Linked DNA regions of Sinorhizobium fredii NGR234. The protein of the gene in region 1 binds, or shares a complex with, the protein of each later gene. Links are inferred from orthologs where the notes say so. Each region holds a gene or a part of one and is shown in the gene's direction. Other genes may lie near its edges.

Region 1 (7,017 bases):
CTCCTATCCGGAAATGGTGGCGCTTTGCGGCGGCACGCCGGTCTTCGTCTCGACGAAGCAGGAGAACAACTTCAAGCTCAAGGCCGAGGATCTCGACAAGGCGATCACCCCGAAGACCAAGTGGTTCGTCTTCAACTCGCCCTCGAACCCGTCGGGCGCGGCCTATTCGCATGACGAACTCAAGGCGCTGACGGACGTCCTGATGAAACACCCGCATGTCTGGGTGCTGACCGACGACATGTACGAGCACCTGACCTATGGCGACTTCAAGTTCGCAACGCCGGTCGAGGTCGAGCCCGGCCTCTATGACCGTACCCTGACGATGAACGGCGTTTCCAAGGCCTATGCGATGACCGGCTGGCGCATCGGCTATGCCGCCGGCCCCTTGGCTCTCATCAAGGCGATGGACATGATCCAGGGCCAGCAGACCTCGGGTGCCACCTCGATCGCGCAGTGGGCCGCCGTCGAGGCGCTGAACGGCGCGCAGGATTTCATCGCGCGCAACAAGGAGATCTTCCAGGGCCGGCGCGATCTCGTCGTCTCGATGCTGAACCAGGCCAAGGGCATCGCCTGCCCGACGCCGGAAGGCGCCTTCTACGTCTACCCCTCCTGCGCCGGGCTGATCGGCAAGACCGCGCCATCGGGCAAGGTCATCGAGACCGACGAGGATTTCGTCTCCGAACTTCTGGAAGCGGAAGGCGTTGCTGTGGTGCACGGTTCGGCCTTCGGTCTCGGCCCGAACTTCCGCATCTCCTACGCGACCTCCGAGGAACTCCTCGAAGAGGCTTGCCGCCGCATCCAGCGTTTCTGCGGCGCCTGCAAGTAAGCGCAGCGATTATCACTGATGAAGAGCCGGCCCTTTGCGGCGGGCTCTTTCATGTTCAGATTTCGAGTCAGGGCGAGATGCTAACGGGTTGAGCCTACGACATTCTCTTCGGATATGACGGGGCTGGCGGCAATACCCCCTCTGGCCTGCCGGCCATCTCCCCCACAAGGGCAGGGGAATCGCATATCAGTATTAGGTATTGCCAGGAAGCTTTGAATGGATTCTTGGAAGGCTTTCTCTTTTACGAGGGCGCCTTGATGCCGTTTGCTCTGTCGATTTTACGGGAAATACATGATCCGCGCGACATCAATGCGCGGCATGATCTGGCCGAGCTGCTGTTTCTGGCGCTGGCGGCGACGCTCTGCGGGGCGAAGAACTGCGTGGAGATCGCAGAATTCGTCGAGGGCCGGGAAGCGGAACTGAAGGAGATCGTCACGCTCCGGCACGGCTGCCCGAGCCACGACACCTTCAGCCGCATCTTCCGGCTCATCGACCCGGACGAACTGGCGCGGGCGCTCGGCGCCTTTCTGGCGGCGCTGCGCCAGGGGCTGGGCCTCGGCCCGCGCCCGCGCGGTGTGGTGGCGGTCGACGGCAAGGCGTTGCGGCGCGGCTATGAAAAGGGACGCGCCTTCATGCCGCCGGTGATGGTGAGCGTCTGGGATGCCGAGACGCGGCTGTCGGTGGCGACCAAACGGGCGGAAGGTTCCGACGAGGTCGCCGCAACGCTGGCGCTGCTGAAGAGCATCGACCTGAAGGGCTGCATCGTCACGGCGGACGCGCTGCATTGCCGCCCCGACACGGCCAAGGCGCTGATCGGGCGCAAGGCGCATTATGCCCTGGCGCTCAAGGCCAATCGCGGCCGGCTCTTTGCCTGCGCCGAAGCCGGCTTCGTGGCGGCCGACGCGGCCGGTGACCTCGCCTTCCACGAGACCCGCGAGACCGGCCACGGCCGCCTCGAAACCCGCCGCGCCAGCGTCCTGCCACTCAAGGCGTTCAAGCAAGCGCCCGCCTTTCCCGGTCTGAAGGCGATCGGCCGCATCCAGGCCACGCGGCAGGGCGCCGACGGCAGGGCGGTGACCTCCGTGCGCTATATCGCCCTCTCCAAAGTACTTGCGCCTCACAAGCTCGCCGAGGTCGTGCGCGCCCACTGGACGATCGAGAACCAATTGCACTGGAGCCTCGACGTCGTCTTCCACGAAGACGACGCCCGCAGCCGCAAGGACAATGCCCCGCAAAATCTTGCCGTCATCCGCAGGCTGGCGCGCGACATCTTGGCGGCCCACCCACTCGACAAGCCCATCGCAAGCAAAATGCGCCGCGTAAACTGGAACAGAGATTTCTTCCATGAGTTCTTTACTCATATGCGATAGCCCTGCCCACAAGGGGGGAGAATCGACGGGGCGCCCTCTGTGGCTTCAATTGAGGGTCCGCTTGTAGGCGTCAGGGTTCCGCTTGTAGGCGCGTTTCGGTCCGAGCGATCGGCAGCCGCGCGTATTCTCCCCCCTTGTGGGGGAGATGGCCGGCAGGCCAGAGGGGGTTGTCTCCTCTGGCAGCCAGACGGGCGCGATTGCTCTCAGCGTTCGGCGAGCGCCGGTTCGCCCTTCTTCTCGCGGATCAGGTTGAGGAAGCGACGGAACAGATAATGGCTGTCCTGCGGGCCCGGCGAGGCTTCCGGATGGTGCTGGACCGAGAAGACCGGCTTGCCGTTGACGCGCAGGCCGCAATTGGTGCCGTCGAAAAGCGAGATGTGAGTCTCTTCAACACCTTCCGGCAGCGACTTCGAATCGACCGCGAAGCCGTGGTTCATCGAGACGATCTCGACCTTGCCGGTCGTGTGGTCCTTCACCGGGTGGTTGGCGCCGTGGTGGCCCTGATGCATCTTCTCGGTCTTGGCGCCAAGCGCCAGCGCCAGCATCTGGTGGCCGAGGCAGATGCCGAAGACCGGGATGTCGCTCTTCAGCAGGTTTTTGATCACCGGTACCGCATATTCGCCGGTGGCGGCCGGGTCGCCCGGGCCGTTCGAGAGAAAGATGCCGTCCGGCTTGAGCGCCAGGACTTCGTCAGCGCTCGTCGCGGCCGGAACGACCGTGACCCGGCAATCGAGGCCGGCGAAGAGGCGCAGAATGTTGCGCTTGACGCCATAGTCGAGCGCCACGACGTGATAGGCCGCTTCGGTCTCGCCAAGTGTGGCGTGGCCCTCATTCCATGCCCAAGGCTTCTCGTTCCAGCGGTAGGACTGACCGGAGGTCGCGACCTTGGCCAGGTCGAGCCCAACCAGACCGCTCCAGGCCTTCGCTTCCGCCTTCAGCGTTTGGATGTCGAAGACGCCGGACGGGTCGTGGGCAATCACCGCGTTCGGCATGCCGTTCTCGCGGATCCAGGCGGTCAGCGCCCGCGTGTCGATGCCGCAGAGCCCGATGACGCCGCGCGCCTTCAGCCAGGCGTCAAGGTGCTTGGCAGCCCGGTAGTTGGAGGGATCGGTGATATCGGCCTTGAAGATCACCCCGACGGCGCCGTGGCGGGCGGCAGGCGTCAGATCCTCGATATCCTCGTCATTGGCACCGATGTTGCCGATATGCGGGAAGGTGAAGGTGACGATCTGGCCGAGATAGGAGGGATCGGTGAGGATTTCCTGATAGCCGGTCAGCGCCGTGTTGAAGCAGACCTCGGCCTGAACCTTGCCGGTCGCGCCGATGCCCTTGCCTTCGATCACCGTGCCGTCGGCCAGAACGAGCAAAGCGGTGGGTTTCTGGGTTGTCCATGCGGGTGTCGCGGTCATCGTTCCTATCCCGTTGCGGCGGAAGGCGCGGCTTCAAGCCGGTCGGTTCAGCCCCATTTCAAATTGCATGCGGCATGGCGCGCGGAAGCCCCGCGAGAAAGAGGTTCATGCCGATGTTCGTGCAGGTGCCGGAAAATAGACAAAGGCGTTAACCGGGTCAACCGGCCGCGGTGAATTGTCCGGAAATAAAGTTCGTTATAATTCAAACAGTTGCGTATTAGGTTTGATTGTACCTGCCGCACTGGTTTAAGACGGCGACGACAATAAGGCAAGGAACGGCTCCGCCCGCAGGCAGCGCGGGCCGGCTTCGGCATGGAGAAAGAGATGCGCGAGCAATTCGCAAATGCCCTGAAGGAAGCGCTGAAGGCCAAGGATAGCCGACGCACTTCGACCGTTCGGCTGATCCAGGCGGCCATCAAGGACCGCGACATCGCCAACCGCGGCCAAAGCAAGGGGCCGGCCGGCGACGACGAGATCATGCAGATCCTCGCCAAGATGATCAAGCAACGCGAAGAATCGGCACGTATCTACGATCAGGGCGGCCGCCCGGAACTCGCCGAGCAGGAGCGGCAGGAAATCTCCATCATCAACGAGTTCCTGCCCGAGCAGTTCTCCGAGGAAAAGGTGAGGGAACTCTGCGTCGCGATCATCCAGGAAACGGGCGCCCAGGGGCTGCGCGACATGGGCAAGGTCATGAATGCGCTGAAGGAGCGCTATCCCGGCCAAATGGATTTCGCAAAAGCTTCCGGCATCATCAAGGAACTGTTGAAGTAGTCCACTGCGCCGCGCCTGATCCGCGGCGGCGCCTCAGTTCCCATCCTCTTCGATGGCCGCCTGTGAAAAGCGGGCAAGATCGATGGGGAACGGTGGCTTCCTCCAGCCATGCCGCTTATATGGAAGCTGGCCAGAGGTATTCATGCGCTTTTCACCGTCCTTCCTTGACGAGATCCGCGACCGCGTCCCGATTTCGGACGTGATCGGCAAGCGTGTCACCTGGGACCGGCGCAAGACCAATGTGTCGCGCGGCGACTACTGGGCCTGTTGCCCTTTTCACGGCGAGAAGTCGCCGAGCTTTCATTGCGAGGACCGCAAGAGCCGCTATCATTGCTTCGGCTGCGGCGTTTCCGGTGACCATTTCCGTTTCCTGACCGACCTCGAGGGTCTGAGCTTCCCCGAAGCGGTGCAGCAGATCGCCGATATGGCGGGCGTTCCGATGCCGCAGCCCGATCCGCAGGCGGAGCGGCGGGAGAGGGAGCGAACGAGTCTTCTCGACGTCATGGAACTGGCGACGCAGTTCTTTCAGGACCAGCTCCAGGCCGCGACGGGGGCGAAGGCACGCGCCTATCTGCGTGAACGCGGACTGACCGGCCGCACGATCGAGACTTTCCGGCTGGGCTTTGCGCCGGACAGCCGCAATGCGCTGAAGGAGTTCCTCGCCGGCAAGAGCGTCGGCAAGGAGCAGATCGAGGCCTGTGGGCTCGTCGTGCATGGGCCGGACGTTCCGGTCTCCTACGACCGCTTTCGCGACCGCATCATGTTTCCGATCCTCTCGGCGCGCGAGAAGGTGATCGCCTTCGGCGGGCGGGCGATGTCGGCCGATGCGCCGGCCAAATACCTGAACTCCAACGAGACCGAGCTCTTCCACAAGGGCAACGTGCTCTTCAATTTCGCCAGGGCAAGGCGGGCCTCGCAGGGTGCGGACGGAACAGGAACGATCATCGCCGTCGAAGGCTACATGGACGTGATCGCGCTGCACCAGGCGGGTCTCGAGAATGCCGTGGCACCGCTTGGCACGGCGCTCACCGAGAATCAGCTCGATCTCCTCTGGAAGATGACGGCGCAGCCGGTGCTCTGCTTCGACGGCGACGGTGCCGGCATCCGGGCGGCCAACCGCGCCGTCGATCTGGCGCTGCCGCATCTGAAGCCCGGCCGTTCGGTCCGTTTCGCCATGCTGCCAGACGGCAAGGACCCGGACGATCTCGTCCGCCATGAAGGGCGCGAGCCGTTCGACAAGGTGCTCGCCAATGCCCGCTCGCTGGCCGACATGGTCTGGATGCGCGAGGTACAGGGCGGCGGGTTCGACACGCCGGAAAAACGCGCCGAGCTCGAAGCGCGGCTGCGGCAGGTGACCTCGGTCGTTGGCGACGAGAGCGTGCGCCGCCATTACGGCCAGGACATGCGCGACCGGCTGAATGCCTTTTTGCAGGGCAGTGCGCCGTTCAGGAGTGAACGGCGGCCGTTCGAGCGGGGCGGGCGAGATCGCGGCGGACGGCAAGGCGGCGGCTTTCGCCAGGCCGGCGCCGACCGAAACGCCGGCCCGACCACGATTTCCGACCGGTTGGCGCGCTCCTCTCTTGTCAGTGGCCAGCAGGCTGTGCCCTTGCTGCGCGAAAGCGTACTCGCGCTGACGATCGTCAACCACCCGCAACTGCTTTTCGACGAATATGACGAGATCTCGACGATCGAATTCGATCATCGCGATCTGCAGCGCTGCTGGGCGGCGGTTTTGAACGCGGCAGCGACGAACGGACCTCGGCTGACACGGGAAGGGCTCGTCGAACAACTGGAAACGGAGGGCTTCGGCGTCCTGATCGGCGCGCTCGACCAGCAGATCCGCTATGCGCGGCTATGGACCGCGACGACGGCGGCCGCGCCCGAAGATGCGCGCGAGGGTTACCTGCAGGCGCTGGCGCTGCACAAGCGCACCAAGGCGCTCAACTGGCAGCGTCGCGAGCTCGAAAGGGAGCTCGCGTATGCAACCGAGGAAGGCGATATCGAGGCCGTGCCGCAACTGTTGCGCACGCTTCAGGAGGTTCAGTTGGAAGTGACGCGGCTGGAGAACCAGGAAGCGATCATCGAAGGCTTCGGGGTGCTTTCGGGGCGGGTCAAGGGGCCGGCGGCGCGGTGATGCCCTCTCGCGAATTGCCCCTCATCCGCCTGCCGGCTCGCGGGCGCTCGCACTGCCCCATTTTCCGCCTCCGGAGTGGGAGGCGACCGTCAATGGAGCGCACACGCGGTTGCCCCCTCGCCCCGCTTGCGGGGAGAGGGCTAGGGTGAGGGGCAAAGCTACAGATGAGGCGCAAGTCAACTCTTGTCCGTTTTCATCCAACTTTTCTCATACTGCACCCGACGAAAGCCATTCCATGCCTGAAACGCCCAACACCACCGCACGCCTGTTCGAGCCGCAAGGCATCGTCAATCCCCTCGACATTCTCAAACGTATCTACGGCTATTCCGCCTTCCGCGGCCAGCAGCAGGCCGTAATCGAACAGGTGGTGGCGGGCGGTGATGCGGTCGTGCTTTTCCCGACCGGGGCCGGCAAGTCGCTCTGCTTCCAGATACCGGCGCTATGCCGCAAGGGCGTCGGCATCGTCGTCTCGCCGCTGATTGCCCTGATGCGCGATCAGGTGGA
Region 2 (7,078 bases), 1.4 Mb from region 1 along the record:
AGGAGATAATGACAATGGCTGAAGTTTCTTCCGCTCCGGTACGCCGCCCGTTCCACCGCCGCCGCAAGACCTGCCCCTTCTCGGGCGCAAACGCGCCGCGGATCGACTACAAGGACGTTCGTCTCCTGCAGCGCTACATTTCCGAGCGCGGCAAGATCGTTCCGTCCCGCATCACGGCCGTTTCCCAGAAGAAGCAGCGCGAGCTCGCCCAGGCGATCAAGCGTGCACGCTTCCTCGGCCTGCTGCCCTACGTCGTATCGTAAGGCTCGCTCTCCGTTGGTCGCCTGACTCAACGGTAACCGACTCCGCGTCAAGCCGCTTCCTTCGGGTGAGCGGCTTGACGCCTCCCTTCCGCGGTGGGCGCGGATCGGAACCGGCGCGGCAAGTGCCAAAATCCCATGTTGGGGCCAAGAACGCCCCTAACTGCGTTTGAAGCAGGACAGCGAAACGTGCAGAATTGGAACAGGACATCGCTGATCACCGGCGCACTTGCCGGCATTACCGCCGCCCTTCTGTCGATGGGCGCGAACACGCAGTCGTCCCTTGCAATCGTTCTCTACGCCGCTTCCGCATTGCCGATCCTGATTGCCGGGCTCGGCTGGGGAAACGCCGCGGCGATCACCGCGATCATCGCGGCGGGCGTTACAGCGGCAAGCGTGATTTCGCCCTATTTCGCCTTGCTCATCCTGGTCGTCACGCTCATCCCGGCCGGCTGGCTCAGCCATCTCGCCAATCTCGCGCGCCCGGCCCAGGAACTCGGCGGCCCCGAGGGCGCGCTTGCCTGGTATCCGCTCTCCGACATCCTCGGCCACCTCGCCGGGCTCGTCACCCTCGGCATGATCATCGTCGCGACCATCGTCGGCTATGATTCGAGCGTCTCCGACCTGATGGTCGACATGGTCGTCGAGGCGTTGAAGGCCCAGGAGCCGCTCTACAATCCCGACGCCGCCGCCATTGCCCAGCTCAAGTCGATGTTCACGCTGGCGCTACCGCTTGTGCAGGGCGCGATCTGGGTCGTCATGCTGTTTGCCGCCTATTACATCGCGACGCGGATCGTACTGATGTCGGGACGATCCGTCCGGCCGCGCGAGGACATCCCCTCGTCCCTCAGGATGCATCGCAACGCCATCTTCGTCTTCCTTGCCGGCCTTGTCCTGACGTTTCTGGGCGGTGCGCCGGCGGCGATCGGCGCCCTCGTCTGCGGGACATTCGGGGCGGGGTTCCTGCTCTCGGGCTTCGCCTCCTTCCATTTCCGCACACGCGGCAAGTCCTGGCGGCTTCCCGTGCTGTGGATCGCCTATCTGTCGGTGCTCGTCTTCACGATCCCGGCGGTGTTCTTCCTCCTGTCCGGACTGACCGACACGCGACGCACCATCGCTGTCACACCGGCGGGAAAAAGCTAACCAACGAACAATGCCAACTTGAAAGGAACATCGACATGGAAGTCATTCTCCTCGAACGCATCGCCAAGCTCGGCCAGATGGGCGAAACCGTAAAGGTCCGCGACGGCTTTGCCCGTAACTACCTGCTGCCGCTCGGCAAGGCGCTGCGCGCCAACGCCGCCAACAAGGCCCGTTTCGAATCCGAACGCGCAACGCTCGAAGCCCGCAACCTCGAGCGCAAGTCGGAAGCCCAGCAGGTCGCCGACAAGCTTGACGGCAAGTCCTTCATCATCGTCCGCTCGGCCGGCGAAACCGGCCAGCTCTACGGCTCGGTTGCCGCTCGCGACATCGTCGACGTACTGGCTGCCGAGGGCTTCAACATCAACCGCAACCAGGTCAACCTCAACCAGCCGATCAAGGCGATCGGTGTTCACAAGGTGACGCTGCACCTGCACGCGGAAGTCGACGTGGCCGTCGAAGTCAACGTTGCCCGTTCGGCCGAAGAAGCCGAGCGCCAGGCCAAGGGCGAAAGCCTGACCTCCGCCGAGGCCATCTACGGCGTCGACGAAGACGCCCTGAAGCCGGAAGACTTCTTCAACCCGGAAGCCGAATTCGCCGGTGAAGAAGAATAAGGTTCAGCGACAGAGCTGAAACAAGAAGCCCGGATCCCTCGATCCGGGCTTTTCTTTTGCCGTCACCAAAGGTGCGCGAAGGCGATCGGCGGACGACGCGCGAAAGCGAATCAGATAGATTTGTGGCCGACCTCAGCCTTAAGTGCAATGCCCGGCGTGGCATGTTTCGGGTCCACCCGCGCCCCTGTGAATCAGTGTGAACAACCGGCAAAATTCGATGGCGGCGTCGCAAGCCACGGCACTGTTGCACAGCTACACTAGACGTGGCCGAGGGCAGGCAGCAAACCGATTGGCTCACGGAAATTAGAGGCGGACACGGACCTACCATGAACGACGCAGCGCGAAAGCTCGCTCCCTTGCCCAAGGACCAGGCGGACCAGCACTACCGCGAAGCGCCGAACAACCTGGAAGCCGAACAGGCGCTGCTCGGCGCCATCCTGGTCAACAACGACGCCTTCTACCGCGTCTCCGACTTCCTCAAGCCGGTGCATCTCTTCGAGCCGCTGCATCGCAAGATCTTCGAAGTTGCCGGCGAAATCATCCGCATGGGCAAGACCGCCAACCCGGTGACGGTCAAGACCTTTCTCAAGGCCGACGACAAGGTCGGCGACCTGACGGTTGCGCAGTACCTCGCGCGTCTTGCCGCGGAAGCCGTTTCGATCATCAACGCGGAAGACTACGGCCGGGCGATCTACGACCTGGCGCTCCGCCGATCGCTGATTACCATCGGCGAGGACATGGTCAACATCGCCTTTGACGCGCCGCTCGACATGCCGCCGCAGAGCCAGATCGAGGACGCCGAACGGCGCCTTTTCGAGCTTGCCGAGACCGGCCGCTACGACGGTGGCTTTCAATCCTTCAATGACGCCGTGGCGCTTGCCATTGACATGGCCGGACAGGCCTTCGAACGCGACGGGCACCTCTCCGGCATCTCCACCGGCATTCATTCGCTCGACGGCAAGATGGGCGGCCTGCAGCGATCGGACCTGATCGTCCTCGCCGGCCGCCCGGGCATGGGCAAGACCTCGCTTGCCACCAACATCGCCTACAACATCGCCGCCGCATATGAGCCGGAAGTGCAGCCCGACGGCTCCTTCAAGGCGAAGAACGGCGGCGTCGTCGGCTTCTACTCGCTGGAAATGTCGTCCGAACAGCTCGCCACCCGTATCATCTCGGAGCAGACCGAAGTGTCGTCCTCGAAGATCCGCCGCGGCGATATCTCCGAAGCGGATTTCGAAAAGCTCGTCGCCTGCTCGCAGATGATGCAGAAGGTGCCGCTCTATATCGACCAGACCGGCGGCATCTCGATCGCCCAGCTTGCGGCGCGCGCCCGCCGCCTGAAGCGCCAGCGCGGCCTCGACGTCCTGGTCGTCGACTACGTCCAGCTCATGAGCGGCTCGAAGAAGTCAGGCGAAAACCGCGTGCAGGAAATCACCGAGATTACCACAGGCCTCAAGGCTCTCGGTAAGGAACTCAACGTTCCGATCATCGCGCTGTCGCAGCTGTCGCGCGCCGTCGAAAGCCGCGAAGACAAGCGGCCGCAGCTTTCGGACCTGCGCGAATCGGGTTCCATCGAGCAGGATGCCGACGTGGTGCTCTTCGTGTTCCGCGAGGAATACTATGTGAAGAACATGGAACCGCGCGATGAGCTCGATCCGAAATACGAAGAGTGGAAGATGCAGATGGAGCGGGTGAAGGGCACGGCCGACGTGATCATCGCCAAGCAGCGTCACGGACCGACCGGCACCGTGAAACTCGCCTTCCAGTCGGAATTCACCCGCTTCTCCGACCTCGCCGATCCGTCGTTCACGCAGTACGAGCACTAAGGGCGCGGGAGTATTTTCTGCCCCTCATCCGGCTGCCGCCACCTTCTCCCCGCGGGCGGGGCGAAGGGACGAGAGGCGCCGCCTTCCCTCCCCATCGGGCAGCGGAGCGAGGTTCTGCGAGGGCGCCACGAGTCTCCTTCGCCCCGCTTGCGGGGAGAAGGTGGCCGGCAGGCCGGGCGGAGTTCCAAGGTGACTCCACGCCCCCTCACGCGCCGATCAGCGCTCTCGCGACAGCGACGACAAACACCCCGATCGCCACGGCCGCAAGCAACGGCAGTCGCGTCGCGGCGAGCGCCGTTGCAACGGTCGCGAGGGTCTCGGCTGGGCCGGTGACGAGCGCCGTCGGGGCGATGACCGCCATCAGTACTGCGGGAGGGATCGCCTCCAAGGCGCGCTTCTGCTGCGGGCCGATCGTCACGAAGCGGATGAGAACAAGCCCGGCAATGCGCGTCAGCACCGTGGCTGCGGCCATCGCGACAATGGCGAGGAAGGTATGGGGATCGAGCGTCATGCGCAGGCCTCTTGACGGCGGCTTGTGAAAAGCGTTGCGGCAACGCCGGCCGCGGCGCCCGCCGCGATGTACCAGACGCCCGGCAGGAACTGATGGGCAAGGACCGCCGCCGTGGCGCTGGCGGCCAGTACGGCGCCGGTGTCGCGTCCCTTCCAGAAGCCCATGACCAGGACGGTGAAAACCGCTGGAAACGCGAAATCCAGACCGGTCGCCTTCGGGTCGCCGAGGAAGGCGCCGGCGGCGGAACCGGCAAGGCTCGCCAGAACCCAGACGCAATAAAACGGCACGGCAAGACCCGCATACCAGGCGGGGGTGAGCCGGGTCTGACCGGCGCGGACTTCGGCCATCGCCCAGATTTCGTCGGCGAGCAGCAGCATCGCGGCATATTTCGCCGGGCCGGAAAACGCCGGCATCTTGTTGCCGATCGAAGCGCTCATCAAGACGTGGCGGATGTTGACGAGCAGGGCCGAAAAGGCGAGCGCGCCCCAGGAGGCCGGATGTGTCCAGATGTCCATGGCGACGAACTGCGACCCGCCGGCAAAGACAAGCACGCTCATCAGCGTCGCTTCGAGGCTGCTCAGGCCCTTGCCTGCGGCAACGGCACCGAAGACCAGGCCGATCGGCATCACCGCCACGGTCAGGGGCGCCATGGCCCTTACGCCGCCGAAAAACTCCTGGGGTATTGCTAGCCTTCTCACGTCTACGATCTCCGCATTGATTTGCGGAGAGTTCTAGAAGGCGAGCGGCGGCCGGTCTTGAATGAAAGTGATCAACCGGCCCGAAAAGCACCCGGCGTCACGCCGGTGCGCGCCTTGAAGTGGCGGGTGAAATGCGCCTGGTCCGCAAAGCCGCAATGATAGGCGGTATCGGCGGGCGGCCAACCCTGGCGCAGCAGCGTCCTTGCCTCACGCACCCGTTTGTCGGTCAGGAAGGCATGCGGCGTGATGTGAAACTCCTTGCGGAACGCCCGAATCAAATGGGCGCGGCTGAGGCCGGCCACCTTGGCAAGCTCGTCGAGACCGATGTCGCTCGAATAGTTTTCGAGCAGATAGTCGCGGGCGCGATGCACGGCGGAACTCTCGCGCGTGCGGACCGGAACGATGATGGCGCTGCCATGCCGCTCGAACAGCGTCGCCAGGAAGCCGAACATGCCTTCGTCGGCCTCGAGCGCTCCAGTTCTTCCTTCCAGCAGCTGATGCGCGCGACGAAAGGCGGCGGCGAGTTCGATGTCCGTCAGCCACTGCCGCGAAAAGCTGGGCGTGCCGCGGAACGGACGGCCGGTGACATCCTCGAGAACTTCAACGAACAGCTCCACCGACGGATAGATCATCCGGTAGCGATAGCCGTCACTGCCCGGATGCCCGTCGTGGGTTTCGTCAGGGTTGATCAGGTAGAGATCACCGGGGCCTGTCTGCGAACGCTCGCCCTTGATGGTGCTGATCTGCGAGCCCGCCTCGATGGCGCCGATGCTGAAGGTGTCGTGCGCATGCGGCGCAAACTCATGGGTGATGAATGTCGCACTCAGGCATTCCATGCCGTTGAAGCGCGCATCCCGCCAGAAACGGGTCTGCTCGGCTCCCTTGAGCGGCATGGCCTCGATGGCCTCTTCCTGCGAAATCGTATGCATCGGCCAATTCTAGCGGCGGCGGGATTCTGCGTCTTGCATAAAAGTGCTCACCATGCCGGCAAGCCCGACATCGCCCGAAGCCGTTTGCGGCATCCGGCGCTTGGATGTATTGCTCGGATATCGCTCACGCAAGAGTCCGCCCATGCACAGTCCCGAATTCCTCGCTGCCTCGAACCGGCTCACCATCGATTTGACCGCTATCGCCGACAATTGGAGGACGATGAACGAGCGCTCTGGCAAGGCGCGTGCCGCTGCCGTGCTCAAGGCCAATGCCTATGGGATCGGCGTTGCGCAGGCGGCACCCACGCTTTACGCCGCTGGTGCACGGGATTTCTTCGTCGCCGATGCCGAGGAAGGCGCCGAGCTTCGTCCGCTCCTCCCGGATGCCCGCATCTATATTCTCGCCGGCATGTGGCCCGGCAACGAGGAGTTTTTCTTCGCCAACGACCTGGTGCCGATCATCAACTCGGAGGAGCAGCTTGCCGTTTTCATGGCGGCGCTTTCCGAGCGGGGCGACCATCCTTGCGTTCTCCATGTCGATACCGGCATGAACCGGCTCGGCCTCTCGGTAGAGGAAGCCATCGCCCTCGCCCACGATCCAGCGCGCCCGGCGAGCTTTTCGCCGGTGCTTGTCATGAGCCATCTCGCCTGCGGCGACGATCCCAGGCATCCGATGAATCTCTACCAGCTCCAGCGCTTTCGGGAGGTGACAGCCGCCTTCGAAGGCGTGCCCGCGAGCCTTGCGAATTCGGGCGGCGTCTTTCTCGGCGAAGACTACCATTTCGACCTCACCCGTCCCGGCATCGCCGTCTATGGCGGCGAAGCGGTCAACGACGCCCTCAATCCGATGAAGCCGGTCGTCACCGCCGAAGCCCGCATTCTGCAATTGCGCACCGTTCCGTCGGGTGGAACGGCGAGCTACGGCGCCTCGGCCCGATTTGCCCGCGACAGCCGCATCGCGACGGTGGCGATCGGCTATGCCGACGGCTATCACCGTTCGGTGTCGGGCGGCGGGGTCACGCTGAGGCAGGCGACGCCGTCGGGTGCCTACGGCTTCCTGCACGGCAAAAAGGTCCCGCATGTCGGCCGGGTTACGATGG

What was found.
Region 2: the proteins of dnaG (region 1) and NGR_RS15705 are in contact, whole or in part, in a crystal structure (PDB 2R6A), measured with the Geobacillus stearothermophilus proteins. The link is inferred for Sinorhizobium fredii NGR234 from one-to-one orthologs. Residues at the interface, in WP_049624496.1 of Geobacillus stearothermophilus: Lys456, Leu457, Leu458, Pro459, Ala460, Asn463, Ala464, Leu467, Leu535, Leu536, Ile537, Ala538, Gln544, Glu545, Asp548, Tyr549, His552; in WP_033016901.1 of Geobacillus stearothermophilus: Ser13, Glu15, Ala16, Gln18, Glu91, Leu92, Asp94, Ala95, Val96, Pro97, Thr98, Ala99, Ala100, Asn101, Tyr104, Tyr105, Ile108.

The regions. Positions count from the first base shown.
Region 1 is NC_012587.1:2,357,224-2,364,240, reverse strand. The notes cover bases 4,081-7,017. They hold dnaG (DNA primase), read left to right. Parts: upstream 4,081-4,521; coding sequence 4,522-6,513; downstream 6,514-7,017. Other genes in these bases: recQ (DNA helicase RecQ), read left to right, coding at 6,749-7,017; NGR_RS22535 (GatB/YqeY domain-containing protein), read left to right, coding at 4,081-4,379. Outside these bases: NGR_RS22550 (pyridoxal phosphate-dependent aminotransferase), read left to right, coding at 1-826; NGR_RS22545 (ISAs1 family transposase), read left to right, coding at 1,084-2,196; carA (glutamine-hydrolyzing carbamoyl-phosphate synthase small subunit), read right to left, coding at 2,400-3,605; more of NGR_RS22535, read left to right, coding at 3,930-4,080. UniProt on the Escherichia coli protein: RNA polymerase that catalyzes the synthesis of short RNA molecules used as primers for DNA polymerase during DNA replication.
Region 2 is NC_012587.1:937,733-944,810, reverse strand. Bases 1,593-4,590 are described here. They hold NGR_RS15705 (replicative DNA helicase), read left to right. Parts: upstream 1,593-2,340; coding sequence 2,341-3,840; downstream 3,841-4,590. Other genes in these bases: NGR_RS15695 (AzlC family ABC transporter permease), read right to left, coding at 4,348-4,590; NGR_RS15700 (AzlD family protein), read right to left, coding at 4,046-4,351; rplI (50S ribosomal protein L9), read left to right, coding at 1,593-2,014. In the rest of the region: rpsR (30S ribosomal protein S18), read left to right, coding at 15-263; NGR_RS15715 (DUF2232 domain-containing protein), read left to right, coding at 450-1,403; more of rplI, read left to right, coding at 1,439-1,592; more of NGR_RS15695, read right to left, coding at 4,591-5,001; NGR_RS15690 (AraC family transcriptional regulator), read right to left, coding at 5,121-5,978; alr (alanine racemase), read left to right, coding at 6,121-7,078. UniProt on the Escherichia coli protein: The main replicative DNA helicase, it participates in initiation and elongation during chromosome replication. Travels ahead of the DNA replisome, separating dsDNA into templates for DNA synthesis.